Regions from separate parts of the Pseudoalteromonas sp. ND6B genome, predicted to be linked through region 3. Evidence: predicted binding sites of a transcription regulator. Region 3 holds the regulator's gene; each other region holds the start of a gene.
The links. The regulator MetJ, encoded in region 3, represses methionine synthesis genes. The targets are predictions, from matches to a motif close to TAGACGTCTAGACGTCTA.
Positions count from the first base shown of each region.

Region 1: the regulator MetJ is predicted to act here: its motif matches at 3,838-3,855, upstream of ND6B_RS14655 (methylenetetrahydrofolate reductase).
Region 2: the regulator MetJ is predicted to act here: its motif matches at 6,815-6,832, upstream of ND6B_RS03675 (homoserine O-succinyltransferase).
Region 4: the regulator MetJ is predicted to act here: its motif matches at 3,578-3,595, upstream of metK (methionine adenosyltransferase).

Region 1 is NZ_JQFL01000014.1:114,887-122,618, forward strand. It holds gene ND6B_RS14670 (hypothetical protein) at 1-375, shown strand, start outside; gene ND6B_RS14665 (helix-turn-helix transcriptional regulator) at 377-691, shown strand; gene ND6B_RS14660 (M16 family metallopeptidase) at 767-3,649, opposite strand; gene ND6B_RS14655 (methylenetetrahydrofolate reductase) at 3,899-4,855, shown strand; gene ND6B_RS0119005 (hypothetical protein) at 5,065-5,322, opposite strand; gene ND6B_RS14650 (SIR2 family protein) at 5,441-6,400, opposite strand; gene ND6B_RS14645 (DEAD/DEAH box helicase) at 6,692-7,732, opposite strand, start outside.
Region 2 is NZ_JQFL01000067.1:116,540-124,271, reverse strand. It holds gene ND6B_RS03655 (DUF5666 domain-containing protein) at 1-554, opposite strand, end outside; partial or broken gene ND6B_RS19695 (aspartate/glutamate racemase family protein) at 822-1,516, opposite strand; gene metH (methionine synthase) at 2,090-4,720, opposite strand; gene ND6B_RS03670 (homocysteine S-methyltransferase family protein) at 4,731-5,801, opposite strand; gene ND6B_RS03675 (homoserine O-succinyltransferase) at 5,791-6,738, opposite strand; gene ettA (energy-dependent translational throttle protein EttA) at 6,964-7,732, shown strand, end outside.
Region 3 is NZ_JQFL01000080.1:127,137-134,868, reverse strand. It holds gene hslU (HslU--HslV peptidase ATPase subunit) at 1-261, opposite strand, end outside; gene hslV (ATP-dependent protease subunit HslV) at 274-792, opposite strand; gene ND6B_RS01345 (SPOR domain-containing protein) at 873-1,400, opposite strand; gene priA (primosomal protein N') at 1,421-3,604, opposite strand; gene rpmE (50S ribosomal protein L31) at 3,835-4,050, shown strand; gene ND6B_RS01360 (malic enzyme-like NAD(P)-binding protein) at 4,575-5,816, shown strand; gene metJ (met regulon transcriptional regulator MetJ) at 5,884-6,204, opposite strand; gene metB (cystathionine gamma-synthase) at 6,403-7,650, shown strand; gene metL (bifunctional aspartate kinase/homoserine dehydrogenase II) at 7,700-7,732, shown strand, end outside.
Region 4 is NZ_JQFL01000014.1:80,579-88,310, reverse strand. It holds gene serA (phosphoglycerate dehydrogenase) at 1-308, opposite strand, end outside; gene rpiA (ribose-5-phosphate isomerase RpiA) at 318-971, opposite strand; gene ND6B_RS14785 (5-formyltetrahydrofolate cyclo-ligase) at 1,025-1,621, opposite strand; gene ND6B_RS14790 (hypothetical protein) at 1,640-2,185, opposite strand; gene metK (methionine adenosyltransferase) at 2,325-3,476, opposite strand; gene tkt (transketolase) at 3,742-5,733, shown strand; gene ppnP (pyrimidine/purine nucleoside phosphorylase) at 6,164-6,478, shown strand; gene hpf (ribosome hibernation-promoting factor, HPF/YfiA family) at 6,669-7,025, shown strand; gene ND6B_RS14815 (NRAMP family divalent metal transporter) at 7,167-7,732, shown strand, end outside.

The sequences.
Region 1 (7,732 bases), on a different contig from region 3:
TTAGGCTATAAATTTTACTTTCAAGATGGCGATAACCAAATAGCCTGTTTTGGAAGCTACTTCACAGGTAAAGAAGAAGTCTATATTAACGATGACTTAGTTAGCAGTAGACGCAGTGTTAATATAAAAAGCTCACACAAATTTGATTTTGAAAACTCGCAGTACCAAGTGAAGTTTGACATGCTCAATATACTGACAGGACGACTTGAATGCACTCTTTACAAAGATCAAGAAGTGCTTGCTAAGCAAGTTCAAAGTAGTCTTCCTAGCGATCCTAAAAAAGCGGTTTTTTTTATTCTAGGTTGTGCATTAGGTGGTGCAGTATTTGGCTATACCACAGCAACAGTCGTAGAGCTAATTGTAGGGAAACTTTAACATGCAATTAAACCCTGCAACGGTAAAGTCACTTAGACACACATTCGATTGGACACAACAACAGCTTGCCGATGCCTGTGATGTAAGCTTGCGAACCATTCAACGAGTAGAAAAAGAAGGTGCAGCTTCAAAAGAAACCACCATGGCCTTATGTGCGGTATTTGAAGTACGCCAAGGTGAGCTTATTAAGCTTGATGAAAACAACCAAAATGATGCCAATAACAGCCCATCTAAAAGTTTTATTGCTGGTTTAGTTATTAGCTCTGTTATTAGTTTTGCCCTTGGTGCAGCCTCAGTACTATTAGTTAGTAACTAGTATTTACAATCTACAAAATAAAATGCCCCAATGTCTTAATACATTAGGGCATTTTTTAATACTTAAAAACTTAAATTATTGAAATACTTTATCCACTTTCACTACTTCAATATTTTTTGCAGGAATTGCTAATTTATAATCAGCAATTACCTTATCTTCAGCCACTAACTCGGCAGGCTTATCGGTGTTATACACCATAGGCGAGGTTTGCATAGTTGCTAAACGCTTTTGCATATCTTCACCATCACCGGTAACAAACACATAGTGAATATTCTCAGTTTGTAGGTTGTCTTTAATCACGCGATTTACATCGTCAACGCTTAATGTTTTCAGTTTGCTTGTGACGTAGTTTACAAAGCTGTCGGTGTTATAAAACTCGCTATCTAGCGCATAACCTAACTGACGATTTTGACTAGCAACCATTTGCGGCACAAAGTTAATTAAAAAGTTACGCGTGGCTTCAAAATCTGCCTCGGTCATACCATTTTTAATTAGCTTATCTAGCTCAAATAATGCGGTACGAGTAGCAAAATGCGCATCGTTGTTTGAGCGCAGTGGACGCAGCCACACTTGGAATATTTGCTCAGAGCGCCCTAAGTTTGCATCCGGTTTAGTTTGAAACATACCTCTAGGGAAGTATTCAATGTAGGCGTAATCACCGTAATTCATACCACGGGTTTGACGAATACGTTCGTACAAGTAACTGTTAGAACTACGATGCTCACCAAAGTACGAGCGCACTAACCACAATGCAGTCCAGTCGTCGCTGCTACGAATGGTATCAATAGGAAAGCCAAACGATACAGCCGTTGATTGCGCTGACTTTTCAACAATTGTTGCATGATGACCTTCAAGCACTGGCGCATCAGGGATTGTTAAGCGGCTTTGTTCGCCTTTTGGAAGTGTCGCCAAGTCAGCTAACATTTGTGCTTTAAGTTTTTCAGGCACAGCACCAATTAAACCCACAGTTAGTTTAGCTTGTGTAAGTTCGGCATTATAAAACGCTTTAACATCATCAAGAGTGAGCGCTTCTAAATCTGATAAATCACCGTAGTTATAGCTTTCATAAGGGTGACCTTTATAAAGTACGCTGTAGAGCACTTCTTTACCCAACTCTTCATCATTAGAGGCTTTTAAACCCGACTTAATGCCATCGATCATTTCTTTTTTCAGACGCTTAAAGTCATCTTCTCTAAAGCCTGGGCTTAACAGCTGCTCACTCACTAAGGCATACCACTGAGCAGCATTATCTTTATGAATACGCCCTTGGAACGACAGCATTTCTTTATCTATTTGATAACCAAAACTACCCGCCAGCGGGTACATTGCCTTTTTAATATCTTTGTAACTCATTGAGGTTGAGCCACCTTGCGCCAGCATTGCGGCAGTGAGTGCTGCCACGCCTTTTTTACCCTGCGGATCGGCAGCGGCACCGGTATTAAATAATAAGTTAATATCGATTAACGGCGAGCTATTGGTTTTATCAAGCACCTTAAAGATAGGCTTACTCGGTACTTGCTGATATTTTGCTACCAACGCATTTAAGTCGCTTTCTTGTTCAAAACCAGGGGCTTTATCAAGTGCCGACATAGTAATTGTGGTGCGCGCATTATCAACAAAATACTTATTTGCAACGGCTCTAATATCTTCGCTAGTGATATTGTCTGCCGATTTATACAGCTGATTAATCACCTCCGGATCGCGCTCAAAATGCATATAGCTGGCAAGTGTAGAGGCAATTGCTTGCGATGAATCTAAACCATTTATAAAACTGTATTTAAGGTTAGACTTTAAATCGCTGAGTTTTTGGCTATCAACCAACTCGGTACGCGCTTTGGCATAGGTACGATTAATGGCATCACGCACTGTGGCTAAATCATCGGCATTTTCAACTTTTACAAATACATGCAGTAACCCTGGATCTTTAGTTTCAGGGTTATAGGTAAACATTTGACTCGCGATTTGTTTTTCTACTACCAGCTCTTGGTAAATATCTGAATTGCTCGAAAAATAAAGCTGCGACAGTAAATCTAATGCGGCTCTGTCTTTTTTCTGTGGCTCCCATGCGGCCCCTTTATACGACACAAGCAGCCAGTGACCAGGTAATCCTTCGTTTTGCTCATGCACATATTTTGGCGCTTGTTGAGTTGGCTCTTTTGGAATATCAGCAACATAGTCGCCTTTTTGCCAATTACCCCAGTGTTTTTTAACCATCGCCATGGTCTCTTTTGGCTCAACATCACCAACAATCACAAGCGATACATATTCAGGCTTATAAAACTTATCAAAAAACTCTTTACCGTAGGCCATTTGATCTGGCATGGCTTCAATGTCTTCAAAAAAGCCCATTGTAGTGTGTTTATAGGTATGTTTTTCGAACGCTTCTTGGCGTACCGCACTTAATAATTTACGAATTGGACTGGCGTTATTTTTTAAGTACTCGCCTTTAACCGTTAGCGCTTCGGTTCTAAATTGCTCTTCGGTGTAGCTTAGGTTTTGAAAAATATCAGCTTCAATCTCAAGTACTTTATCAAGATGTTGCTTTGAAAAATTTAAGTGGTAGTTAGTGTAATCGTTAGTTGTGTAAGCGCGGTTATCAACTCCAGAATTTTTTAAAATATCTGAATACACATCTTGCGGAAACTTTTCAGAGCCTTTAAACATCATGTGTTCAAAAAAGTGAGCAAAACCAGTTTTACCCGCTTCCACTTCATTACGCGAGCCAACAGATACAGGTATTTGTAGCGATACTACATCTGGGTAATCGGTTTTAACTACCATCACACGTAGGCCGTTATCTAGCTCTTCTATTAGGTAATCTTGTGAAAAAACACGCTCATCTGCTTTATTAACTTGTTCTTGTTGAGCTGCTGTTTGCGTGTTTTGACTTTGCTGCGTAGCACAACCTGTTAAGGCCAGCGATACCGCTAGGCTAGTTGCCAATAATTTAAATTTCATTGTTATCCCTTTTTAAATTGAGCAATTTTTAAAACATTTACCAAACTAAGTATGCCGTAAAGTAATTAAATATAAGAGCCCTAAGCCTATTAATTATGTAAACAACTGTGTCAGTTATTGCTGGTAACTTGGTTTAATCATGAAAATAATTCACGTTAGTTGAGAAACTTTCAATAAATAAATCTATCTAGACGTCTAAATGGCTGCTATATTAAATCCATCATCACAAATTAAGCTGGAATGAGGATTATGGCTTTATCACTTCAAGAAAAAATACAGGACACCAACCAAGGTGTTTACCTAATTGGCACAACACCGCCAAAAATTGGGACTGATAAAGCGCAATTAAAAGTCATTGCCGAAAAGTTATTAGGCCGTTTACACGAAATTGAATATGACGGCGTAATTATTTATGACATTCAAGATGAAAGCAGCCGTACAGAGCAAGCGCGTCCATTTGCATTTAAGCAAACAGTTGATCCGCGCGAGTACAGTCAACTCTTACGAGGCTTATCTGATCTTGATGTAATTACTTATAAAAGTGTAGCTCAGCGCGGTGTGAGAGAGTTTAAAACGTGGTTAGATGAAACCAAAAATGACTACGATTTAAAAAACGTGGTGTTAGTGGGTAGCCCTTCATCAGCGGGTGATATAAAGCTTAGCTTACCGAATGCCTACAAAACACTGGCAGAGCAGTCAGAAGACTTCTTTTTAGGTGGTGTAACCATTGCTGAGCGCCATGCCAATAAGCGCAACGAGCACCAACGCTTAATAGAAAAAACAGCACAAGGGTGCCAGTTTTTTATCTCTCAAGCCGTTTACAATGCACAAGCAACCATAGATTTAATAACCAGTTATGCGCGCACATGCAAAGCACAAGGCCTGACACCTAATCGGATTATATTAACCTTTACACCTTGTGGTGGTGAAAAAACCTTAGAGTTTATGCAGTGGCTAGGTATCTCAGTGCCAGAGGCAACTAAATGGCGCATGCTTGATTCGGAAAATACATTAAGCGAATCGGTGCGTATTTGTCGCGAAAACCTCGACTCAATTTTAAAAAGCTGTGCCCACTTAGGTGTGCCGCTGGGTTTAAATATTGAAAGCTTAACCAATCGTAAAGAAGAAATAGACGCGTCTATTAACTTATACCGTTTATTAAAAGCGATAATGGAACTCAACCTTGCGGAGAAACTGATAGCTTAATTTCGAGGTTCGGGCAACAATAATAAGCGACATAAAATAAGCCAGTTCAAGTAGTTAGCTTCGTTTATTTTAATAAGTACTAACTTGATCTGTCAGGTTTGAACTGTAGGGCTTTATCAAATCTAACAGTCGCATTTGTGCCATTTGCAGACAGTGGTAACGCCAAGCTAAGCGGCGCAGTTTACTGCGTCCTAAGCTTGAGCGCATTGTTATATACCTTCTAATTTTGAAAGAACTACTGCCCCGAAAATCATAATGATTGCACCAAAGGTAAAAAAACGAGCTTTCAAATACTCATCTGGATTTTCTTTTTTACTTAATATCGTAATTATCGCTGTAACAATATCTTTTGGGCCAGTTTCACTTGGCTTCGCCTTCCATTCCAATATCATCATTATCGAATTTCCAGCCAAGAACATGTAGAGGCATAAAGACCCAATAATCAATAATAATTCAGTTACATTCATTAGGATCACTTAATACTGGTATATAACGCTTTGCTAAGCGGCAAAAAATTGTTGGCTAAAATAGCGAGGAACGAGCAAAAGCCAACTGTTTTTTGTCCGTTTAAGCAACTTGTTATAGCTACCAACTTGTAAACTCTAAAATGTTTTCCAGTCTAACTAACTCGAACCGATTGAATCCTGTTTTAGTTTCCCAAAACCTTTTTCTTTCATCCTCAGAGCCAGCACCTTCCCACTCAACAATTAGAAGTTCTTTTTCATCTTTTCTTAGTTTTATTCTATTGTTCAAGTGTTCATCGTAACCTGAGTAACCGAACAAAATAATTTGAGATGATTCTTCAAATGCTTTTTCAAGCCTACGCCAGTAGGCGCTCAAGATATGGGATGATCCGATAATTAATGGTTTATGTTCGACGTGAGTTAAAACTATATGGCATTTATCTTCTGGATCTAAGAAGTCTCTGCCAGCATACATAACTTTACTATTTTCAACAAATAATGGTGAGCCATGTAAATGCATATACCAGCCATGCCTATTTACATTATGTCGGTCTAAATGCTCCTCATCAAAACCTGAACTCCAAAAACCATCAATTAATGCCCCGTGGTAACCATTGAGAATTTTCTCGGCAATAAACGAATCATATAGCAAGTTATCATAATTTAATGTGACAACATGAGTTTTTGTACTTCTAACAAATTCAGATAATGGTTCAACAAATGTTTTAGGCAGACTCTGTCCAGAGCGCTGATAATGCAGGGCAACCTCATGGATATATTTCCTAAATGTAGAAGGTAATTCTTTTGCAGGTTCAGAAATCCATGAAGTACCGCTAACTTCAAAATTACTCAAAAACTCAGTTGCAACAATTGCCACTTGCAACTTATCTAATTGGTCTTCTGAACTTGGGGGTAATTCATCAGTAGTTCCTTCTATTGCACTCAGGATTAAATCTTTATGATCATTGCTCAGATGTTCCGTATTGTTCCAGACGCTTTCAAGTCCATTTTGTAAGGAAAAGAAATCAGAATCGAGAGCTAGGCCAATTCCATTACCTGTAATTAATATTGAACGTGCCACATATCCCTCCGTAGCTATAACAATTTAATAGTGCGCTCGTCGCGCATATTTCTACCGACGCTACGCTCATTTTTCTACATTATATAGTTTTAACAAATTACCTAAGGTATTACTATCGCAAAGTTTTCTAAAGTTTTTAGGTAAAGTTAAATTAACCAATATGCGCGCAGCGCTCATTTTCATGAATATATGCGCAAAGAGCAGTTTAACAAATCAATTAACTACTATATTTAGCCAATCTCAATGACCGGTTATCGCTCTTAGCTGCCTGTTAGGTTAGGTCCTAAGCTTTTATTTGCGTCTTCTATTTGGCGCTCTTTGGCCTGTAATACGTTTTTTATCGCGATCTTTACGCGCTTTGTTAGTGTTTTTGCGGTTATCTTTGGGTGGCTTATTTAAGTCGGGCTCGTAGCCTTCAAGCCATTGTGGGGCTAAACGCGTATCAAGCAGTACTTCAATTTCTTCAAGCAGCCATTGCTCATCTAAGCTCACTAGCGACATAGCAAGGCCTTGCTCGCCAGCACGCCCTGTACGGCCAATACGGTGTACATAATCTTCAGCTATGTATGGTAATTCAAAGTTAATTACATATTTAAGTGCCGGTATATCTAAACCGCGCGCTGCTACATCGGTGGCCACTAGAACACGTGTACTGCCTTCTTTGAAGTTATGAAGAGCGCGGTCGCGAGCACCTTGTGATTTATCACCATGAATAGATTCGGTTTTTAAACCATCTTTACACATTTCTTTGGCAAGCTTATCGGCCATTTGTTTAGTGCGGGTGAATATAAGCACTTGGCGCCAGTTTTTCATGCCAATCATGTGCGATACCAGCTCGCGCTTTCTGTCTTCATCTACTGCGTAAATAACTTGTTCAACCTCTACAGCAGCAGAGTTACGCTTATCAACTTCAATAAGCTCTGGGTCTTTAAGTAATTTTTTACTCAGCTCAAATACACTGTCATCAAAAGTGGCGGAAAACAGTAAGGTTTGACGATCGCCTGGGATATGACGCAGTATTCGTCTAATTTCGTCAATAAAACCCATATCAAGCATACGGTCTGCTTCATCAAATACTAAAGAGTCCACGCTTGAAAGCACCACACTGCCCTTCACTATGTGATCAAGCAAGCGCCCTGGCGTTGCCACTATTACTTGCGCTGTTTTAAGTGCTTTGATTTGTGGGCCAATGCTTGCGCCACCATAGGCAAGTGCACCTTTTATATCTGTACCTTGTGCGTATTTTTCAAAGCTTGCAAATACTTGCTGAGCAAGCTCCCTAGTAGGCGTTAAAATAACCACACGGGCAATGCCTGGTTCGTCTTTTTTAGC
Region 2 (7,732 bases), on a different contig from region 3:
TCGTCGTTGTCTGTATCGGTGTCTAATTCAATGTATGACGCTAAAAAAGTACCATCCGCTTGCGGATAGCCGCTTATTTCAACTCGCTGCCCGACACTTATTAGCGCTTCTGAGGTATCAATAAAATGCGTTAAATCGTTATAAAATATAACGGTATTCGCAATCGTTATTTGGCTATTATTTCGGTCAATACTCTGAATTACCCCCTCCACCTCAGTATCGTATTCAACGTCTTGAGCAACCCATTCACCAGAGTCATTTTCTTGCGCTGAAAAGCTAATTTTCATGCCCACACTCAGTGCGTTTAATTGAGTGTTTAGGCCATTTTTTTTAATATTGCTGGTGTCGGTATTATATTTAATGCCATCAACATAAATACTCCCAAATCCGGTGATCATACCTTGCGTTACAACAAGCTTAGGAGAAATTGAAACGGGAGGGGTTATCGGGTTAACAACAATAGAGTCTGGCTGCTCACTTTGATTAGAGCCACCGCAAGCGGTCAATATGGTCAATGCGCTTAAAGTGAATATATGTTTATTCATTTTTTTCATACTAATAATCCTAGGGGTTAAGGTTAATTGGATATACTTCAAAAGATTATTGACCTATTTATAGCGTTGGTAAATAGGTGATTTCACCTAGCTTAGTCAACTTGCTGTTTTTACTAAAATTAACAATTTATATAATTGAACTATTAATTTAAACCTTGGTGCATATCAATTTATATGCAAAACAGTGGCTGCGTTTAAAACTATTTATTAAAACGCCATACACAAAAAAACCGCCAATTGGCGGTTTTAAGTTAGGCTTAATACAATTTATTTAGCGAGAGCCAATTTCACTGCCGCCTCTGCGTGTAGTTTGGTGGTATCGTAAAGCGGAACCTGCGTATGTTGTGGCTTTACCAACAAGGCTATTTCAGTACAGCCTAAAATAACGGCCTGCGCGCCTTGTGCAAATAAGCGCTCTATAATGCGTATATAATCAGCTCGCGAATCTTCATCAATAACCCCTTGGCATAACTGCGAATAAATAACCTCGTGCACTCGCTTTCGCTCAATAGGCTCAGGTATTAATACCTCAATGTTATGCTTATCGATTAAACGCTCTTTGTAAAAGTTTTGCTCCATTGTAAATTGCGTTCCCAACAACCCTACTCGCGTAATGTTATCGTGCTTTAGTTGCTCGGCGGTGGCATCGGCAATATGCAAAATAGGAATGGTAATATTACTGGCAATCTCATCGGCCACTTTATGCATAGTGTTGGTACAAATAAGTAAAAAGTCAGCACCACCAGCCTCTACCGATTTAGCTGCCTTGGTAAGTAACTTAGCTGTTTGTTGCCAATCGCCCTGATGCTGTAGCGCTTCAATTTCCGCAAAATCGACGCTCACCATACAATTTTAGCACTATGCAGTCCACCCAACGAGTTTTTAACGCCTTCGTTTAAAGCTTTGTAATAGCTGGCTGTTGACTCCCAACTCATGCCTCCGAGCATGCCAATCGTTTTCATAAAATTGCCTTGTTTAAAAGTGGTTAAGAGCAAGCCAATTGCTACACAGCTATGCGACAAAACAATAAGCTAAAATACCTGTAAAGTCTTATATAGCGAGCCCTCTGACTCATTATGCTTAATTCTGTCTTACTGTTTTGCTAACTATCAGATGTTGACTTAACAACGAATTTTTCGAATACACAATTTAGTGGGAAATAAATTACCAAATAAATAGCTAGGAAAAGTAAAAACTCCATATAAAAAGGTAGATCTTTTAGGTTTATTATTGAATCAGTTAAATAGCGGCTAACAAACGATGTAATGAATGCAGATAAAAATATAATGACTAAGTTTGAAGTTTTTTTATTCATGTAAATCCTTTTAAAAAAGCTAATAGCTTAACATTACCCATTATCTTAGTTAGTGCCCCCTAAAACGGGAATTTATATATTGATTAATAATTCCACTAAATAAACTCTTTGTAAACAACCTAGTTCTTAAAATAAAAAACGAGCCTACCTTGGCTCGTTTTTGTTTTAACTGATAGCTGACCGCTAAAAACTGACCGCTTCGCTATTTAACCACTTCGCTTTACTCCGGCTCATACCCCAAGTTAGGCGATAACCATCTTTCGGCTTCTGCGAGCGTCATATTTGTTCGCTTAGCGTAGTCTTCAACCTGATCCTTCTGTATTGCAGCAACGGCGTAGTATTTCGCTTGTGGGTGTGAAAAGTACCAGCCCGACACCGCAGCACCTGGCCACATGGCGTATGAGCTGGTGAGCTGCATGCCAATGCGTTTTTCGGTATCGAGTAACTGCCAAATTTTCTTTTTCTCGGTGTGCTCTGGGCACGCTGGGTAACCAGGCGCTGGGCGAATACCTTGGTAGTTTTCGCGAATGAGTTCATCGTTAGGCAGGTTTTCATCCGGTGCATATCCCCAATACTCTTTACGCACTTGTTCGTGCAGGTATTCGGCAAAGGCTTCGGCGAGCCTGTCGGCAACAGCTTTTACCATTATTTTATTATAGTCATCTTGCTGTGCGTCGAACGCATTGGCTAGGTCGTCTTCTTCTAAGCCACCTGTTACCGCAAACGCACCAAAGTAATCAGGCGTGCCTTTTGGCGCAATGTAATCGGCTAAACAGTAATTAGCAAAGTCGGTTTTTTCGGTTTGCTGGCGCAAATGACATGAGGTAGTTAATAGCTCTTTGCGCGTTTCGTCGGTGTAAATTTCTATATCATCGCCCACACGGTTAGCTGGGAATAAACCAATAACACCTAATGGCTGTAAACTGCCTGACTTTTCAAGTTCATCGAGCATGTCGTTGGCGTCTTTAAACAAGCTTTGTGCTTGTTCGCCCACTACTTCGTCGGTCATTATGCGCGGATATTTACCGGCGATTGACCAGGTCATAAAGTACGGCGTCCAGTCTATGTATTTGCGTAAAGTCGCGATTGATACATTTTTAAACTCAGTCACGCCCAGCTTTTTAGGCACGGGTGGCGTGTAGTTATCCCAATCAAGCTGTGCTGCATTATCACGGGCGCGCTGTATGGTAACCGGTTTTGAGCGCGGCTTTTTGCGTGCTTGTTGTTCGCGTACTTTGTCGTATTCGGCGGTGGTTTTAGCTAAAAACTCTGCTTTATGCTCTTTTGATAATAAATTAGACACCACACCCACGGCGCGGCTGGCGTTATTTACATACACCACGCCTTTGTCGTACTGCGGCTCTATTTTAACTGCGGTATGCGCTTTTGAGGTGGTTGCCCCGCCAATCATTAGCGGCAGCTCAAAGCCACGACGCTTCATTTCTTTGGCAACATGTACCATTTCATCAAGCGATGGGGTAATTAAGCCCGAAAGGCCTATAATATCGGCTTTTTCGTCAATTGCTGTTTGCAGTATTTTTTCGGCAGGTACCATTACGCCTAAGTCGATTACTTCGTAGTTATTACATTGTAGTACTACGCCTACAATGTTTTTACCTATGTCGTGCACGTCGCCTTTTACGGTGGCCATAACAATTTTACCGTTGGTCGCGCCCTCTTCTTTTTCGGCTTCAATGAATGGGTCAAGGTAGGCGACCGCGCGTTTCATTACACGGGCCGACTTAACCACTTGGGGTAAAAACATTTTACCCGCGCCAAATAAATCCCCAACCACGTTCATGCCGTCCATGAGTGGCCCTTCAATGACGTGAATAGGTTTATCTGCGCCAGCACGGCACTCTTCTGTGTCTTCATCTATAAAAGTGGTAATGCCTTTAACTAGAGCGTGTTCTAGGCGTTTTTCAACAGGCCATGTTCGCCACTCTAAATCTTCTACGCGTTCAGCTTGTGCCATGCCCGAATATTTAGGCGCAAGCTCTACTAAACGCTCACCGGCACCTGGGTCGGTGTTAAGTATTACATCAGTAACTGCTTTACGAAGTTCCTCGGGGATGTCGTCGTAAACCGCAAGCTGCCCTGCGTTTACTATGCCCATATCCATACCCGCTTTTATCGCATGGTATAAAAATACCGAGTGAATCGCTTCACGTACTGGGTTATTACCTCTAAACGAGAACGATACGTTTGACACCCCACCCGAGACTTTACAGTGCGGTAAATTTTGCTTAATACGGCGGGTGCCTTCAATAAATTCTACGGCGTAGTTGTCGTGCTCTTCTATACCGGTGGCAACGGCAAATATGTTGGGGTCGAATATAATGTCTTCTGGCGGGAAGCCAATTTCGTCGACCAAAATACGGTAGCTGCGCTCACAAATTTCAAACTTACGATCGGCGGTATCGGCTTGACCTTCGGTATCAAACGCCATCACAACAGCGGCGGCGCCAAAGCGTTTTATAATTTTAGCTTGGCGAATAAACGGCTCTTCACCCTCTTTAAGTGAAATGGAGTTAACAATGGCCTTGCCTTGAATACACTTTAAGCCTGCTTCTATAACTTCCCACTTTGAGGAGTCGACCATTATAGGTACTTTAGAAATATCAGGCTCTGAGGCAATTAAGTTTAAAAACTTCACCATGGCCGCTTTTGAGTCCAGCATGGCTTCGTCCATGTTGATATCAATAACCTGTGCGCCATTTTCTACTTGTTCGCGGGCCACATTAAGGGCGGTCTCGTAGTCTTCTTCCATGATCAAACGTTTAAACATGGCCGAGCCAGTTACGTTAGTACGCTCGCCGACATTGGTAAATACTGCAATTTGTTGGGTCATTGGCGGCTCCTTAATTTAAGTTACAGGCTTCTAGGCCTGACAGACGCATACGCACTTCAAGCTCTGGTAATTTTCGTGGTGCTGCGCCTTCAAGCCCTTTGGCAAAGGCACGAATGTGCGCAGGCGTAGTGCCGCAGCAACCGCCAACAATATTAATAAAGCCCGATTTACCCCAATCTATGATCTCTTTTGCCATGTCGTCTGCTTCTAGGTCATATTCACCAAACTCATTGGGTAAGCCCGCATTAGGGTGAACAGAGACAAAGGTTTCGCACACGCGCGATAGCTCTTCAACGTATTGGCGCAGTAAATCTGGCCCAAGAGCGCAATTTAAGCCAATTGAAAGCGGCTTAATATGGCGAATAGAGTTATAAAATGCTTCGGTGGTTTGCCCTGAAAGCGTGCGGCCTGAGGCGTCGGTGATAGTGCCTGATATCATCACTGGTAATGTACGCCCTGCTTGTTCAAACGCCTCTTCTACTGCGAATGAGGCGGCTTTTGCATTTAGGGTGTCAAATATGGTTTCTATAAGTATTAAATCAGCGCCGCCTTCCATTAATGCAAGAGTAGACTCCACATACGCAGTCACTAACTTATCAAAGGTGATATTACGATAGCCAGGGTCGTTTACATCCGGCGATAACGAACAGGTTTTAGATGTTGGCCCTAACACACCCGCTACATAGCGCGGTTTTTCTGGGGTTTTAGCGCTAAATTCATCACATACAGCACGGGCTAACTTAGCTGACTCTAAATTAACTTCACGGCTTATACTCGCCATGTCGTAATCTTCCATCGAAATGGTGGTCGAGTTAAAGGTGTTGGTTTCGATAATATCGGCACCGGCGGCTAAAAAGCTGCGGTGTATATCAGTAATAATTTCAGGCTTGGTTAGGCTTAATAAATCGTTATTACCTTTAATGAGCACATGCCAATCTTTAAAACGTTCACCACGGTAGTCTTGCTCTTCAAGCTTATGCGCTTGGATCATGGTTCCCATTGCACCATCTAAAATTAAAATGCGCTGTTTGAGCGCAGCGCTCAGCTGTTCATGCTTATTGTTTTGAGGATTATTCGGCATAGTTGTTAGTCCTTACGTCTTGGCTAACTAAGTTAATATCATAGGGTGTGGTTTGGTAAACGTAATAATTTAACCAGTTTGAAAACAGTAAAAACGCGTGGCTTTGCCATGTTTTAGACGGTTGTTTGCTGGCATCGTCATCAGGAAAATAGTTTTCAGGCTTTGGCGCATCGGGGCTTTTTTGTAAATCGCGCTCATATTCGGCTTTTAAACTGTCGGCATCGTATTCGGGGTGGCCGGTAATAAACACTTGGCTGCCCGATTTATTTTTAAGTAAATACGCCCCTACTCGTTCAGAGCCCGCTAATACCACCAGCTCTTCACAGGCGTTTATTTTATTAATATCTATGTGGCCATAGCGTGAGTGGGGTACTAAAAAGGTATCGTCAAAGCCGCGGGTAAGTGCACCATGGGCAAAGTAGCATTGGTGGGTAAACACCCCGCAGAGTTTATTGTCTTTTAAATCGCGCTTTAAATTATAACGGTGGTATAAAGCCGCGTGGGCAGCCCAGCACGAAAACAAGGTAGAAGTTACATGTTGCTCGGCCCAATCAATAATTACTTTGAGCTCTTCCCAATACGCTACTTCTTCATACTCTAAATGCGCGAGCGGTGCACCGGTAATTAACAGTGCATCGTAGTTGTTGTTTTTTACTTCTGAGAAGTAACGATAAAAAGTATCTAAGTGTTGCTCTGAGTTGCTACTACTGCGGTGCGTATCTAGGCGCAATAGCTCAACATTTACTTGCAGCGGAGAGTTAGCCAACAAGCGAATAAACTGTACTTCGGTTTCTACTTTATTAGGCATCAGATTAAGAATAGCCAAACGCATAGGGCGTATTTCTTGGGTTTTTGCACGCGTTTTTGGCATTACAAACACGTTTTCATGACGTAAACGTGCAATAGCTGGCAATTCGTCTTCTACTGTAATTGGCATTCTTAAAGCTCCTGCTCATAAAAACCGAGAGTTAATACGCTCTCATTATGAACAGAATGCCAAAAATATCAACCTCTAGATGTATAGATGTCTAAATGAAATTTATTCACGCGGTTTGTATAAATTGAATATGTACTTTAAAACAGTGCCATTCGTTGACTGTTTCACCTGTGAGCCACTACAATACAGCATTGAAATTTTTATTATTATTTGAAGGCTCCTTCCATGGTTTTACCTGATAAGTTTATATTCTCGATGAGTCGAGTATCTAAGGTTGTGCCACCAAAACGCACTATCTTAAAAGATATTTCGTTGCATTTTTTCCCAGGCGCAAAAATTGGTGTGTTAGGTTTAAATGGTTCTGGTAAATCATCACTACTTCGCATTATGGCGGGTGTTGATGAAGAGTTTGAAGGTGAAGCTCGCCCTCAACCAGGCACTAAAATTGGTTACTTACCGCAAGAGCCTGTTTTGGACGAAAGTAAAACAGTTCGTGAAATTGTTGAAGAAGCTGTAGGTGAAGTAAAACATGCCCTTAACCGCCTTGACGAAGTGTATAACGAATACGCAATGGAAGGCGCTGACTTTGACGCACTGGCTAAAGAGCAAGGTGAATTAGAAGCGGTTATTCAAGCGCACGATGGTCATAATATCGATAACGTATTAGAGCGTGCTGCCGATGCACTTCGTTTACCTGAGTGGGATGCTAAAATTGAGCACCTATCGGGTGGTGAGCGCCGTCGTGTTGCTATTTGTCGTTTGTTACTTGAAAAGCCAGATATGCTGATTCTCGATGAACCAACTAACCACTTAGATGCTGAGTCGGTTGCCTGGCTAGAGCGCTTCTTACATGACTACGAAGGCACTGTTGTGGCAGTAACGCATGACCGTTACTTCCTTGATAATGTAGCAGGTTGGATTTTAGAGCTTGACCGTGGTGAAGGTATTCCGTGGGAAGGTAACTATTCTTCTTGGCTTGAGCAAAAAGATGCCC
Region 3 (7,732 bases):
TGTAAATTTAGTGGCTTCAACTTTAATAAAAGGTGCATTGGCAAGCTTTGCTAAACGACGAGCAATCTCAGTTTTACCTACACCCGTAGGGCCAATCATTAAGATATTTTTTGGCGTTACTTCTGCGCGTAAGTCTTCGTTTAACTGCATACGGCGCCAGCGATTACGAAGGGCAATAGCAACCGCTTTTTTCGCTTTAGCTTGGCCAATAATATGTTGGTCTAGCTCATGAACAATTTCTCTTGGGGTCATATCAGACATAGCGAGTTCCTATTACAATTCTTCGATAGTTTGGAAGTTATTCGTAAATACACAGATGTTGCCAGCAATTGTTAGACTTTTCTCTACAATTTCACGAGCACTTAAGTCGGTATTTTCTAATAAGGCGGTTGCAGCTGATTGCGCAAAGTTACCGCCGCTGCCAATTGCGATTAGGTCGTTTTCTGGTTGCACCACGTCACCGTTGCCGGTGATAATTAGCGAAGCTGTTTCATCAGCAACAGCAAGTAAAGCTTCAAGTTTACGCAGAGCACGATCGCTACGCCAATCTTTAGCCATTTCTACAGCAGCTTTAGTGAGGTTACCTTGGTGCATTTCTAATTTGCTTTCAAAACGTTCGAAAAGAGTAAAGGCATCAGCAGTGCCGCCAGCAAACCCAGCGATAACTTTGCCATTATAAAGGCGTCGAACTTTTCGGGCATTGCCCTTCATTACTGTGTTACCAAGAGATACTTGGCCGTCACCACCAATAACAACTTTGTCATCACGGCGTACACTTACAATTGTAGTCATGTTATTCCTCATCATCGCGCTGCAAGGGGCAGCGCGTAAAAAACGATTATGAAGAGGTTATATGGGTGAATGGTTTAAATTCAAGTCCAGCCCCAAATTCCGCAGCCGACAATATTAATTCGTTTAAGTTTGTTCTTGTCACTTTCTGCATGACGCTTGGTTTCATAAGGCCCTAAACGCACTTTGTACCAAATACCATTGCTGCCTGTGGTTTTTTTGATTTCTGAAATTAATCCTGCAAAGGCTATTTTAGCTTTTAAGGTTTCAGCTTGCTGATGGGTTCTAAATGAACCACATTGCATGACATAAGGGCCTTTTTGTTCAAGTTCTTTTACTTCAACCTGAATCTCATGCTCTTTAATTTCTTTAATAAATTTAGGTGGCCGCGGTTTAGCTATTTCTACTTGTTTTTCGGGTGTTGGATTTGCTTGCTTTTCAACAAGCTCTGGATCGGCATTGTTTTTAACAAACCAGAGTCCGTATGCAAAACCACCGATTAGTAACAAGGCAATAATGATTAACAAAAACGGGAAGGGTTTTTTAGCCGGCTCTTGTTTAGTGTTTTTTCTATTTTTTGGTTTTTTATTAATATAATCGTGCTGTGCCATGGTGTTATATGTGGCCTTACCTAAATCATGTCTGTAGGGTCTACGTCTAAACTCCAGCGAACTTTTTGTGCAAGTTTGCTAGTGCTGAGATAATCAACCATTTGCGCGAGATACTGATGTAGTATGCGTCGATCTTGCGCTTGAATATGTAATTGAAAACGATACATTCCCGCAATTTTTTCTAATGGCGCGGGGATCGGTCCGAGCAATTGTATACCAGATACCCCATTGACAGGAACCAAATCCGTGAGAAAGTCGACGACTTGCTTTATGTTATGCCCTTGTGCGCGAACAATTGCCATACTCGTAATAGGTGGCAACTGTGCATCACTTCGCTCAGTGAGTGCAAAGCGGGCAAAATCTTGATAGCCATTATTAACTAAGTCTTGTAATAACGGGTGCTCAGGAAAGTGCGTTTGTAATAATACTTCACCGGGTTCGCCAGAACGTCCCGCGCGTCCTGCAACTTGTGTTACTAATTGTGCTAAATGCTCAGTAGCCCTAAAGTCACACGAATACAAACCACTATCCACATCTAAAATAAGTACTAGGCTAACATCAGCAAAATGGTGGCCTTTTGCCAGCATTTGCGTACCAACTAAAATACGTGCGCCGCCTTGGTTTATTTCATCCAGTGCTTTTTCAAGGCTACCTTTACGCCGAGTTGAGTCACGGTCGATACGGCTGATCGGGGTGTCTGCAAATTCACTACTTAAAAACTCTTCTATTTGCTCGGTGCCCTTGCCGTTAGGAAATATTTGCGTACTACCACAGTCAGGGCATTGATGCGGTACATGATATTGATCGCCACAATGGTGGCAAATCATTTGGCCTATTGCCTTATGAAAAGTCGCACTGGTGCTGCATCGGCTACATTCACTCAACCAACCACATTCATGACAAATCAAAGTAGGAGAAAACCCACGGCGATTTAAAAATACCATCACCTGCTTTCCCCTATTCAGGTGCTGGCGCATTATTGCAAGACTGGCATGCGCAATACCGGCTCTATCAGGCTGACCTTTCATGTCGAGCAGCTTAAACTGATTATCGGTGGCGGTTTGTGCGCGCTCACTTAATGTAAGCAACTGGTATTTGTTATTAATAGCTTTATGCAGTGTTTCTAGTGCTGGCGTGGCGCTACCTAAAATAAGTGGAATTTGATGCTGATAGGCACGATACGCAGCTAAATCACGGGCATGATAGCGTAAAGTGTCTTGTTGTTTAAATGAGGCATCATGCTCCTCATCAACCACAATCATCCCGAGCTTTAAAAATGGCAGAAAAATACTCGAACGGGTACCTATAACAATGGCGCAACTGCCTTTTTCACAAAAGCGCCATGTTTGCAGACGCTCGTTATCGGTTAATGCCGAGTGCCATAACATAATAGGGGTGTCAGGAAAGCGACGTCTAAAACGATTGACCGTTTGAGGCGTTAGCCCGATTTCAGGAACGAGCACTAACGCCTGTTCGCCACGTTTTAATACTTCTTCTAGGCATTGCAGGTAAACTTCGGTTTTTCCGCTGCCAGTGACACCTTCTAGCAAAAAGCTATTAAACCCCGTACTTTGATTAATTGCAGTGCAGGCAATGGCTTGCTCTTTATTCAAACGAGGTTTGCTGCCAACCGTTGGCGAGGTATGTTGCCATTGATTGTCGTGCTCAATGGTTTGAATTATTAGCTCTTTATCTAAAAGGGTATCAATGGTTTTTTTATTAAACCCGAGGGCTTTGAGTTCGGTTAATGATGATTTACCGGATGCTGATAATTGCTTAAGCAAATTAAGCTGTGTTTTAGCTTTTAAAGACGGTAAAAGTGCCCCCTTTTCGCTTAATGTCACCATGTTTATACTGGTTTTATCAGGGCACTCACCTTGGCGCAGTGCACTGGGCAATGCAATATGAATAGTTTCACCGAGTGGATAGCAATAATAACGCGCTGTAAATTTCAGTAGCTCTAAATGCTGCGCAGATAACACCGGTGAGTCGTCAATAACTTCAATAATAGATTTTATTTTGCCTTCGGGGACTGCTGTTTCCGCTTTTAAGCTAAGAATAACCGCTACTTTACGTTGATTACCAAAAGGGACTAACACGCGCATACCAGGCTGTAATTGAGTCAGCGGTACTAATTGCTCATCCACTTTATAATCAAAGGTGCGAGGCAAGGGGACTTTTATTGCAACTTCAGCAAAACGCATAACAACTCAACCAATTAACGTAATGGTTTAATGTACTAAAAATAGCATTAAAAGCCTACCGACAAATCAGTAATGAATAGGTGTTTGCCGACTTTTTAGCAAAAAGGGTAATTAAAGCTTGTGTGCGTGCGGGTTGTTGGATAAAATTCGCGGCCAATAAATTTGTTTTAACGACGTATGGTGCCAGACTTCGGGTTTGGAGAGCGATGCGGCCTTAACTAGAGGTTCCTATGAAAGAAGGTATTCACCCTAAGTACGAAGTAATTTCTGCAACTTGTTCATGCGGAAACAAATTCGAAACTCGTTCTACTCTGTGTAAAGACATTCACTTAGACGTATGTTCTGCGTGTCACCCGTTTTACACTGGTAAGCAAAAGATTTTAGACACTGGCGGCCGTGTTGATCGCTTCAACAAGCGCTTCGGTGCACTTAGCAGCAAAAAATAATTTTTTGTTTCTATGTAAAAAAAGCACCTTAGGGTGCTTTTTTTGTGGCCAAAATTTACTTTCCTACCTGCTTTATTAGCAATTTTGTATTTATTTTTTTTGCATAACTATTTCCTGTTCTTATTCTGAGTATGCATAAACATTTGCAGACAAAACAGCCAATATTCTCTATATTTTTATTTGTTAAACTTTAAAGATGGTACTCAAATGCAGGTAACGTGAGGTTATTTGTGTTTAAAGTTAAATAAAATTCGGTATTTCACTATTTTAATTTAAGACTAAAAAATACGCTTTATAAAAATAGAACAAGGGCAAAAAGTACCTGTGTTTTTCATTTTTATGACGAATTTATATTTTAAAAATGTCAGGATAATCTAGGGAAGTTGCTGATAAATCACTTAAAATTAACAGTTCTAGCATATAACAGGATAGACCTGATATTGCTTGGAATTTAAAAATAATAAAGGTATCGTAGATTAAAACTACCTCTCACTTTAACTTAAATTGCAGGATATAATCGCGTTATGTCAGATTTTCGTGAACAAGCACTACATTACCATGCCCATCCCGTTCCAGGTAAAATCAGTATTGAGCTGACCAAGCCCGCTGAGACGGTTAAAGACCTCGCGCTCGCATACAGCCCCGGTGTCGCAGAACCTGTTCGTGAAATTGCCGCTGATCCAGCAAATGCCTACAAATATACTGGTAAAGGAAATATGGTTGCGGTTATTACTAACGGCACCGCAATTTTAGGCTTAGGTAATTTAGGTCCACTGGCTTCAAAACCCGTTATGGAAGGTAAAGCGCTACTATTTAAGCGTTTTGCAGGGTTAGACTCTATAGATATTGAAGTTAAGCACCGTACTACCGAAGACTTTATTAACACGGTGGCTAATATTGCCGACACCTTTGGTGGAATTAATTTAGAAGATATTAAAGCGCCCGAGTGTTTTGAAATAGAAAAAGCGCTTATAGAGCGTTGTAGCATTCCTGTTTTTCATGATGATCAGCATGGTACGGCTATTGTAACGGCTGCGGGTATGCTAAACGCGCTGGAAGTACAGGGCAAAGCAATTGAAGATGCAATTATTGTATGTTTAGGTGCCGGCGCTGCAGCTGTTGCCTGTATGGAGCTTTTAATTAAATGTGGCGCGTTGCGTGAACATATTTATATGTTAGATCGCAAAGGAGTTATTCATACGCGTCGTGATGACTTGAATGAATATAAGCAATTATTTGCAAACAATACCGATAAACGTACTTTACAAGATGTAATTGAAGATGCCGATGTGTTTGTGGGTGTATCGGGCCCTAATTTATTAGCCCCTGAAGATTTAAAATTAATGGCTGATAGACCCGTGGTATTTGCTTGTTCAAACCCCGATCCTGAAATCGATCCGCAATTAGCACACGCTGCACGTAACGATTTAATTATGGCTACAGGTCGCTCTGATTATCCGAATCAAGTTAATAACGTATTGTGTTTTCCGTTTATTTTCCGTGGTGCGTTAGATGTACGTGCCAGTGAAATAAACGACGAGATGAAAATTGCTGCTGTAGAAGCAATTCGCAGTATTGCTAAAGAGCCCGTGCCGACTGAAGTGCTTACTGCCGCAGGCATCGACAAATTAGAGTTTGGTGCTAAATATATTATACCAAAACCAATGGATCCACGTTTGTTACCACGTATAGCTAAAGCGGTTGCGCAGGCGGCGGTTGATTCAGGTGTGGCACAAATTGATATGCCAGAAAACTACATGGCGTAATTGTTAAGTGTAAATTAGCGCAAAAAAACCTCAGCATTTGCTGAGGTTTTTTTGTATAAAGACCCTTCTAGTCTTCATTTAAAATAGGCACTTCTAGTCCCATTTCTTGCATTATTTTCTTCACTTCTTCAGGTACTTTTTCTGCGTTATCTTTACGCAAATCATCATCATTAGGCAGCGGTTGCCCGGTAAACGCATGCAAAAACGCTTCGCATAAAAGCTCGCTATTTGTTGCATGACGTAAGTTGTTTATTTGACGACGAGTACGTTCATCAGTTAATACTTTTAATACATTTAGCGGGATCGAAACGGTGATCTTCTTTACTTGTTCGGATTTTTTCCCGTGTTCTGCGTATGGGTGAATATATTCACCATTCCATTTAGCCATAAGATGTATCGTTGCCTCAGATTATAAATTGCTCACACAGCATCAAAGCGTGTAAATATGCGTGAAATTCTATCGGTTTAAAAAAGATAGTCAAATACTAGTTATTTAGCTATCTAGACATTTAAATGTTTTGACATCTTAAATTGCATGCGCTACCTTTTAGACGTCTAAACATCCAAATTAGTAAAGGTAGCGAAAATGAGTGAAAAAAATAAGGCAACAATTGCTGTTCGTAGTGGAATAGAAGCCGACAAACAGCATGGTGCGGTTGTTCCACCGCTTTATTTATCAACAACTTACTCATTTGCTGACTTTGATACAAAGCGCCAATATGATTATGGCCGCAGTGGTAACCCCAATCGTGACATTTTGGCTGAGGCGCTCACGGAGCTTGAAGGTGGCGCTAAAGGCATTATTACCGCAACAGGCATGGCAGCCGTTCACCTAACAACACAATTACTTAATAGTGACGATACGTTAGTGATCCCTCATGACTGTTATGGGGGCAGCTATCGCTTATTTACTTCGCTAGAAAAGCGCGGCTTATTAAAACTAGAAGTGGTCGATTTTACCAAAAGCGACAGTTTGACACGCATCCTTGCTATTAAACCTAAGCTGATTTGGATTGAAACACCTAGCAATCCTATTTTACGCTTAACAGATATTAAAGCGGTAACTGATACAGCTAAACAGTGTGGTGCACTGGTTGCCGCCGACAACACATTTTTATCGCCAGCATTACAAAACCCGATTAAGTTTGGCGCTGATATTGTGGTGCACTCAACCACAAAATATATCAATGGCCATTCAGACGTTGTTGGTGGCGCGGTTATCGCAGCGACTGCTGAGTTAGGTGAAGAGTTAGCGTGGTGGGCAAATAACATTGGCATCACCGGCGCGCCATTTGATAGCTATTTAACGCTCAGAGGCTTACGTACTTTAAACGTGCGTTTAAGGCAACACCAAGAAAGTGCACTCGCCATTGCACAGTATTTAGAACGCTCCCAGTTTGTTGCCCAAGTTTACTACCCAGGTCTTGAATCACACCCTCAACATGCGCTAGCTAAGGCGCAGCAGCTTGGCTTTGGTGCTATGGTTAGCTTTGATATAAAAGGCGATATAAACGATGCTGCAGCGTTTTTAACGCGCTTAAATGAATTTAGCTTAGCGGAATCATTAGGTGGAGTAGAAAGTTTGATTTGTCACCCTGCGACTATGACCCACGCCGGCATGGACGCAACCGCGCGTGCAGAAGCCGGAGTAGGCGACACGCTTATTCGTATCTCGGTGGGTATTGAAGATGTAAATGATTTACTCGCTGACTTAGACAGGGTATTTAATTTGGTGCGCCCAGGACAAGCCGATCCCGGCCTATCGGCAAAAAGTGGTGCTAGTGAATCATTTGGTTCAGCAAAGTTAAACGCGGCGCATCCGGCGTTATGGTAGTGCATACCAATCTTCAAAATACAAAACATAAATGCGAGTCGGTATTAATATGGTAAATCAGGTTCATAAATTTGGTGGTTCG
Region 4 (7,732 bases), on a different contig from region 3:
TTAAATACTGCAATACCGCGCTCACGTGCTGCGTTTAAATCTACTTGGTTGGTACCAATACAAAAACAACCGATAGCAACCAGTTTTTCAGCTGCATTTAATACCGATTCATTAATATGAGTACGAGAACGCAGCCCCACAAAGTGCACATCTTTAATGCGCTCAATAAGCTCGTCCTCAGGTAGCGATGTTTTAACGTAGTCGATATTGCTATAACCGTTACGTTTTAGCGTTTCAACAGCGCTTTGATGAACACCTTCAAGCAAGAGAATTTTAATTTTGTCTTTTGCTAACGATACCTTACTCATAACCATATCCTATTTAATTTGTGGCCCATTTTTTGTGCCGATAATCACTTTATCAGCACCGCGCTCTGCAAATAGGCCGTTGGTGACTACGCCAACAATTTGATTTATTTGTGTTTCAAGCTGTTTAGCATGGGTAATTTTTAAATTATGTACATCTAAAATAACGTTGCCGTTATCGGTTACAACACCTTGGCGATACACAGGATCACCGCCAAGTTTTAATAATTCGCGGGCAACATAGCTGCGCGCCATCGGAATAACTTCAACTGGCAGCGGGAAATCCCCTAAGGTATCGACTAGTTTGGTGTCATCAACAATACACACAAACTGTTTAGCCACTGCCGCTACTATTTTTTCACGGGTGAGCGCTGCACCACCGCCTTTAATCATTTCGTTTAGAGCGTTAATTTCATCTGCGCCATCAACGTATACATCCAGAGCATCAACATCATTTAGCTCAAATACTTCTATACCAAGTTCTTTTAAACGTGCTGTAGACGCTTCTGAACTAGATACTGCACCAACAATGGTGTCTTTTACTGTGCCTAAAGCATCAATAAAATGATTAACGGTTGAGCCTGTACCAACACCCACTATGGTGTTTTCTTTTACAAACTCCAGTGCAGCCCATGCAGCTGCTTTTTTTAATTCATCTTGTGTCATTGCTATGTGCTCATTTATGTCAAAAATAGACTGTTAGTTTACAAGATTAATTGTTACCAACAGTAGGTTTTATTGGGTGTAATAATAGTTTTAAGAGGCACATCCCACGATTCAATAGGGAGCTTATCCACTTGTTGGCATTCGTGTGCTAGGCCAATAAGTTGTGGTTGCTGCCAGTTTTCTTCGTGTAAACGTGCCAAGGTTCTATCGTAAAACCCACCCCCCATTCCAAGGCGATTACCAAATTTATCAAATGCAACAAGTGGCATAAGTAGATAATCAAGCGCTGGCAATGGGCATATTTGAGAGCAGTTCAGCTTAGGCTCCAAGATACCATAGCGGTTTGCTCTCATGGGTGAGTTTTTTTCATATCGTTGAAATAGTAAATTAGCCCCGTTGAAAGGGTGAATTATAGGTAAGTAAACATGCTGTTTTTTGAGCCATAATTCTTTAATTAACAATGATGTATCTAGCTCTCCATCATTGCTTAAATAAATGGCGATATGTTTTTTTTTAGCTATTTTTTGGCTTTTTATATATTGAATAAAATTCACTTTAAGAGAGTGGGCCGCTATTTCTTGCTGGTTTTTTGATAGATTATTCCGTGCTTTACGAATATCGAGTCTTATTTGTGCGCGATTATTGCTCATTAAATAACTAAACCATAATTAAAAAGAGAATAAGTTCGGGAACATTAAATACACAGCAAGCACAATAAGTAATATTACAACTGTGGCAATCAGTGAATATAAAACAAGGTTACTGCGTTTTTTGGGTGTTGTAGAGAGTGGCTCATCTAGCATTAAATCGTCATCTTGCCATGGTTCGTCATTTTCATCAGGCAGTGATAACTCAACCTCGGGGAGACGTTGCTCAAGATCCTCAAGTTTCTCTTCAAGACGAATTAAGCTACTAGTAATGTAATCTAAGGCATCAAATAAGCGCTGATCTCGCTGGCTGTCGTGCGCTTTTTGAGAAGTAGCTTGTGTAGGGGCTGTTTGCTGAAGTTTGCTTTTGATCCCCAGCGTTGAAAGTAACTTAGCTTGCTTAAGGGCTTTCTCTTTGTTGCTAGGAGCAAACAGCGGCTTGCCATTAAAAAATGCCGCCACCTTTTCAGGTGAGGTTTTTAGTTTTTCTGTCAGTGCATTGGTCACTGCTTGGCTGTCTGCGCCTTCTGCAAGTCCTACAAATATAACACGAAAATTGTCGGCCATTTTTTATCCCTAACACGCTTTATTGTATAAGCAGAGTATATACCTAAAATGTTAAACAGTTCGAGACTGTTTTATGACTAACTTAATACACATAGCAAAACGGCCCTAAAAAGGGCCGTTTTAATATTAGCTAGGTGGCTTACAGGCCAGCTGCTGCGCGAAGTGCGTCTGCTTTATCTGTGCGTTCCCATGGGAATTCATCACGGCCAAAGTGGCCGTAAGCCGCTGTTGGAAGATAAATAGGGCGCTCAAGATCAAGCATTTGAATCAGGCCGTAAGGGCGTAAGTCAAAGTGTTCACGAATAAGTTCGATTAAACGCGCTTCTTCTAATTTACCTGTGCCAAATGTTTCAACACTGATAGATGTTGGCTCTGCAACACCAATAGCATAAGACACCTGAAGTTCACACTTGTCAGCAAGGCCAGCAGCAACAATGTTTTTAGCAACATAACGTGCAGCATAAGCCGCTGAGCGGTCAACTTTTGATGGATCTTTACCAGAGAAAGCACCACCACCGTGACGAGCCATGCCACCGTAAGTATCTACAATGATTTTACGACCAGTTAAACCACAGTCACCCATTGGTCCACCAATTACAAAACGACCAGTTGGGTTAATAAAGAATTTAGTGGCACTAGTAATCAGCTCAGCAGGAAGTACTGGCTTAATAATCGTTTCCATTACCGCTTCTACTAAATCACTTTGCGATACATCTTCGCTGTGCTGAGTAGAAAGTACAACGGCATCAATGCCTACTGGCTTGCCATTTTCGTATGCAAACGTAACCTGTGATTTTGCATCTGGACGCAACCAGTTAAGCTCGCCGCTTTTACGTACTTGTGCTTGGCGTTGTACTAAACGGTGAGAATAAGTAATTGGAGCAGGCATTAATACTTCAGTTTCGTTACATGCGTAACCAAACATTAGACCTTGGTCGCCAGCGCCTTGCTCTTCTGGGCTTGTACGGTCAACACCTTGGTTAATGTCAGGAGACTGTTTACCAATCGTGTTTAAAATTGCACACGAATCGGCATCAAAGCCCATGTCTGAATGTGTGTAACCAATTTCACGTACTGTTTTACGTGTAATTTCTTCGATATCAACCCATGCGCTAGTCGTGATTTCACCACCAACCATAACCATACCGGTTTTAACGTAAGTTTCACACGCTACACGGGCATGAGAGTCTTGCTCTAGGATAGCATCAAGTACCGCATCAGAAATTTGATCGGCGATTTTATCCGGATGACCTTCAGAAACAGATTCAGAAGTAAATAAATGTTTTGCCATTGTAATTATGCTCACAAATATTGCGCTTCACAAACGTCGGTATTAGCGCTAAAAAATTAAGGCGCGTATTTTATCTAAAACAAATGAACTTGCATAGTTTTTTTACGCCTAGACGTCTAAATAAAATATCTAATAGTAAATGGTTCTTAAAAAATATTCATAATGCCCTATTTTTATGGGTTTTTAATTGCACACAGCCCCTACAATAAGTAAGAATGGGGATAAATAAATACCCGCGCAAATACATATAAAGGTAGGAGAATTCATGCCATCTCGCAAAGAACTTGCAAATGCTATTCGCGTCTTGTCAATGGACGCAGTACAAAAGGCCAAATCTGGTCACCCTGGAGCCCCTATGGGCATGGCTGATATCGCAGAAGTATTATGGCGCGATTATCTAAAACATAACCCAACAAATCCAGAGTGGGCTGACCGAGATCGATTTATACTCTCAAATGGTCACGGTTCAATGCTAATTTATTCTCTACTGCATTTAAGTGGTTATGACTTGCCACTGGACGAAATTAAAAACTTCCGCCAAATGCATTCCAAAACACCAGGCCATCCAGAATATGGATACGCGCCAGGAATTGAGACCACTACGGGCCCATTAGGTCAAGGGATCACAAATGCGGTAGGTATGGCGATTGCTGAAAAAGCATTAGCAGCGCAGTTTAACCGTGAAGGCCATGACATTGTTGATCACCACACGTATGCGTTTATGGGTGATGGTTGTTTAATGGAAGGTATTTCTCATGAAGCATGCTCACTAGCCGGTACATTAGGCCTAGGCAAATTAGTGGCATTTTGGGATGACAACGGCATTTCAATCGACGGTGAAGTTGAAGGTTGGTTTAGTGATGATACCCCAGCACGTTTTAAAGCATACGGCTGGCATGTAATTAGTGACGTTGATGGCCATGATAGCGATGCAGTAAGTGCAGCAATTGCAGAAGCTAAAAGCGTGACTGATAAGCCAACACTAATTTGTTGTAAAACTATTATTGGTTACGGCTCACCTAATAAATCAGGTAGCCACGATTGTCACGGTGCACCACTAGGTGATGACGAAATTAAAGCGTCTCGCGAGTTTTTAGGTTGGACGGGCAATGCATTTGAAATCCCTGAAGATATTTATGCACAGTGGGATAACAAAGAAAAAGGCCAACAGCTTGAAGCAAGCTGGGACGAAAAATTTGCCGCATATGAAAAAGCATACCCAGAGCTAGCAGCAGAATACAAACGCCGTACACATTCAGAATTACCAGCTGACTGGGCTGAAAAATCACAAGCGTACATTGAAGAGCTGCAAGCAAATCCAGCAAACCCAGCATCACGTAAAGCGTCGCAAAATGCATTAAACGCGTTTGGTCCGTTACTACCTGAATTTATGGGTGGCTCTGCCGATTTAGCGGGTTCAAACTTAACAATTTGGGATGGCTCTAAAGGCTTAACTGCTGATGATGCAAGTGGTAACTACATTTACTACGGTGTACGTGAGTTTGGTATGTCGGCCATTATGAACGGTATTGCACTGCATAAAGGCTTTATTCCTTACGGTGCAACGTTCTTAATGTTTATGGAATACGCACGCAACGCGGTACGTATGGCTGCATTAATGAAGCAACCAAGCATTTTTGTATACACGCACGATTCAATTGGTTTAGGTGAAGATGGTCCTACTCACCAACCAGTTGAGCAAATTGCGAGCATGCGTTTAACGCCTAACCTATACAACTGGCGCCCATGTGACCAAGTTGAGTCAGCAATTGCATGGCAACAAGCTATTGAACGTAAAGACGGTCCTACATCATTAATCTTTACTCGTCAAGGCTTAGAGCAGCAAGCTCGTGATGCCCAGCAATTAAGCGACGTTAAAAAGGGTGGTTACATCTTAAGTTGTGACGGCAATCCAGAGCTTATTTTGATTGCAACGGGTTCTGAAGTACAGCTAGCGCAAGACTCTGCGAAAGAGCTACGTGGGCAGGGTAAAAAGGTACGTGTTGTATCTATGCCATGTACTGATGCGTTTGAAGACCAATCGCCTGAGTACAAAGAAAGCGTATTACCAGCAAGCGTTTCACGTCGCGTAGCGATTGAAGCGGGTATTGCTGATTACTGGTACAAGTACGTAGGCCTAAATGGCGCCGTAGTTGGTATGACCACCTTTGGTGAGTCGGCACCGGCAAACGAGCTGTTTGAGTTCTTCGGCTTTACGGTAGAAAATGTAGTTAACAAAGCAAACGCATTGTTTTAATTAATTACTTTAGTGTTTTAAAAGCCCGCGCTGTGTAAACAGGGCGGGCTTTTTTATGAGCTGTACTTTTATCACTTCTCTAAAGCGTAGTGCCTCATCGCCCTCTTTGTGCACAAATCATTAAAAATTAATTTGAACAAAGAGAAGCGAATGAGAAGAAAAGAGGCAATACAAAACCCAAATTATAAAAAATAGTTGTTTGATCACTTCTCTAAAGCGCAGCGTCTTTTAGTTCTCTTTGTCCATAAATCACTAAAAGTACTGTTCGAAACTCGTAGCCCGTTGCTCGAAGCATATCTCTCTATAAAGTCGTTCTTTTTTAACCTTTTGGATTTTAGATGAGTAATTTTCACAGCACTTAACTTGCAAGGTTTATATGTATCAGGCACTGTGGGGGTAACAAAATTATAAATTAACAACAGGAGTTAACATGCCAAAGTTCGATAACGTTAGTGTGGTTAAAAAAGCCAATGTATATTTTGATGGCAAAGTATCAAGCCGAACTGTGCTTTTAGGAAATGGTGAAGCGAAAACCTTGGGTTTTATGCAACCCGGTGAATTTGAGTTTAATACTAACCAAAAAGAGTGTATGGAGTTGTTAGCAGGGCAGTGGGATGTGTTATTACCAGGTGAAAGCGAGTGGAAAACATTTAATGCGGGTGAGTCATTTAATGTTGATGCTAATGTCAGCTTCCATGTAAAAGTAAGTGATTTTGCTGATTATTGCTGTTCATACACAGATTAATTACATGAATGGTTAAATTACCAGCACCTCTGAAAGGCCGCTATCACGCGGCTTTTTCCATACTTAATGCTAAATGAATGATCTAAATCAGGTGGGGTAATAAATAATTGCGTAATTTTCATTTTTTCTCTTGTGTTAATTCGTTTAGCCCCCAATACTAACTATGAGGTAACAAATAAAAGGATACCCTATGAAAATTAATCTTTCTGGTCACCATGTTGACGTTACTGATTCTATTAAAGAACACATTAACGAAAAGTTCTCAAAAGTCGCGAGCCATTTTCCATCATTGATATCTCTAGATATTATTCTTTCAAAAGAGCATCATAAGTTCCAAGCAGAAATTAGCACAAATTATGAAGGTGCGCGTATATCGGTAAAAGGGGAAAACGAAGTTATGTATCCTGCTATTTCCAGCGCAGCTAAAAAACTCGATGCCGCATTAAAGCATCGTAAAGGGCAAATAAAAGCAAATTTACATGAAAAGCCTGTAAGTACCACACCAGAAATAGCACATGAAATCATCCAAGAGATGGATTTAAATTAATAACTAACAGCGTGTTATTTTAAAAAGAGCCTAAGGGCTCTTTTTTATTGCCTGTAAATTAGGTAAGTTATGCATTCACACAGTTTATTAATGATAAAAATTAATAATAAAAGCACATAACACACCAAATTTGAGAAGTTAATGCAGTACACACAAAACACATGGAAGTCTCGGTTAGGGGCGCTCGGCCCAGGTATTTTAATGGCAACCGCTGCCATTGGTGGCTCACACTTGGTGGCCTCTACTCAAGCAGGCGCATTGTTTGGCTGGCAGCTATTTTGTCTTATTGTGGTGGTTAACGTTTTAAAGTACCCGTTTTTTCGTTTTGGTATGGAATACACACTCGCCACCAAAAACAGTTTAGTAGAAGGGTATAAAAACCAAGGCCCTGGCTATTTTTACAGCTTTATTGCCCTCAATATTATTGCCGCTGTGGTAAATACCGCAGGTGTATTGTTGCTTACGGCGAGCTTATTACACTACGCATTACCTATTAGCATTCCTGTTACCTTATTGTGTTGGGTAATATTGGCCGTGTGTTTAATTATATTATTACTGGGGCATTTTAAAGCACTCGATAACGTAGCAAAAGCTATTATGGGGCTACTTACTATAGCAACCATCACTGCATTGGTTATTGCTATAAATAACGGCCCAGTAGCGCCTGTAAACTACGTTGGCCCCTCACCGTATGAACTTGCCATGTT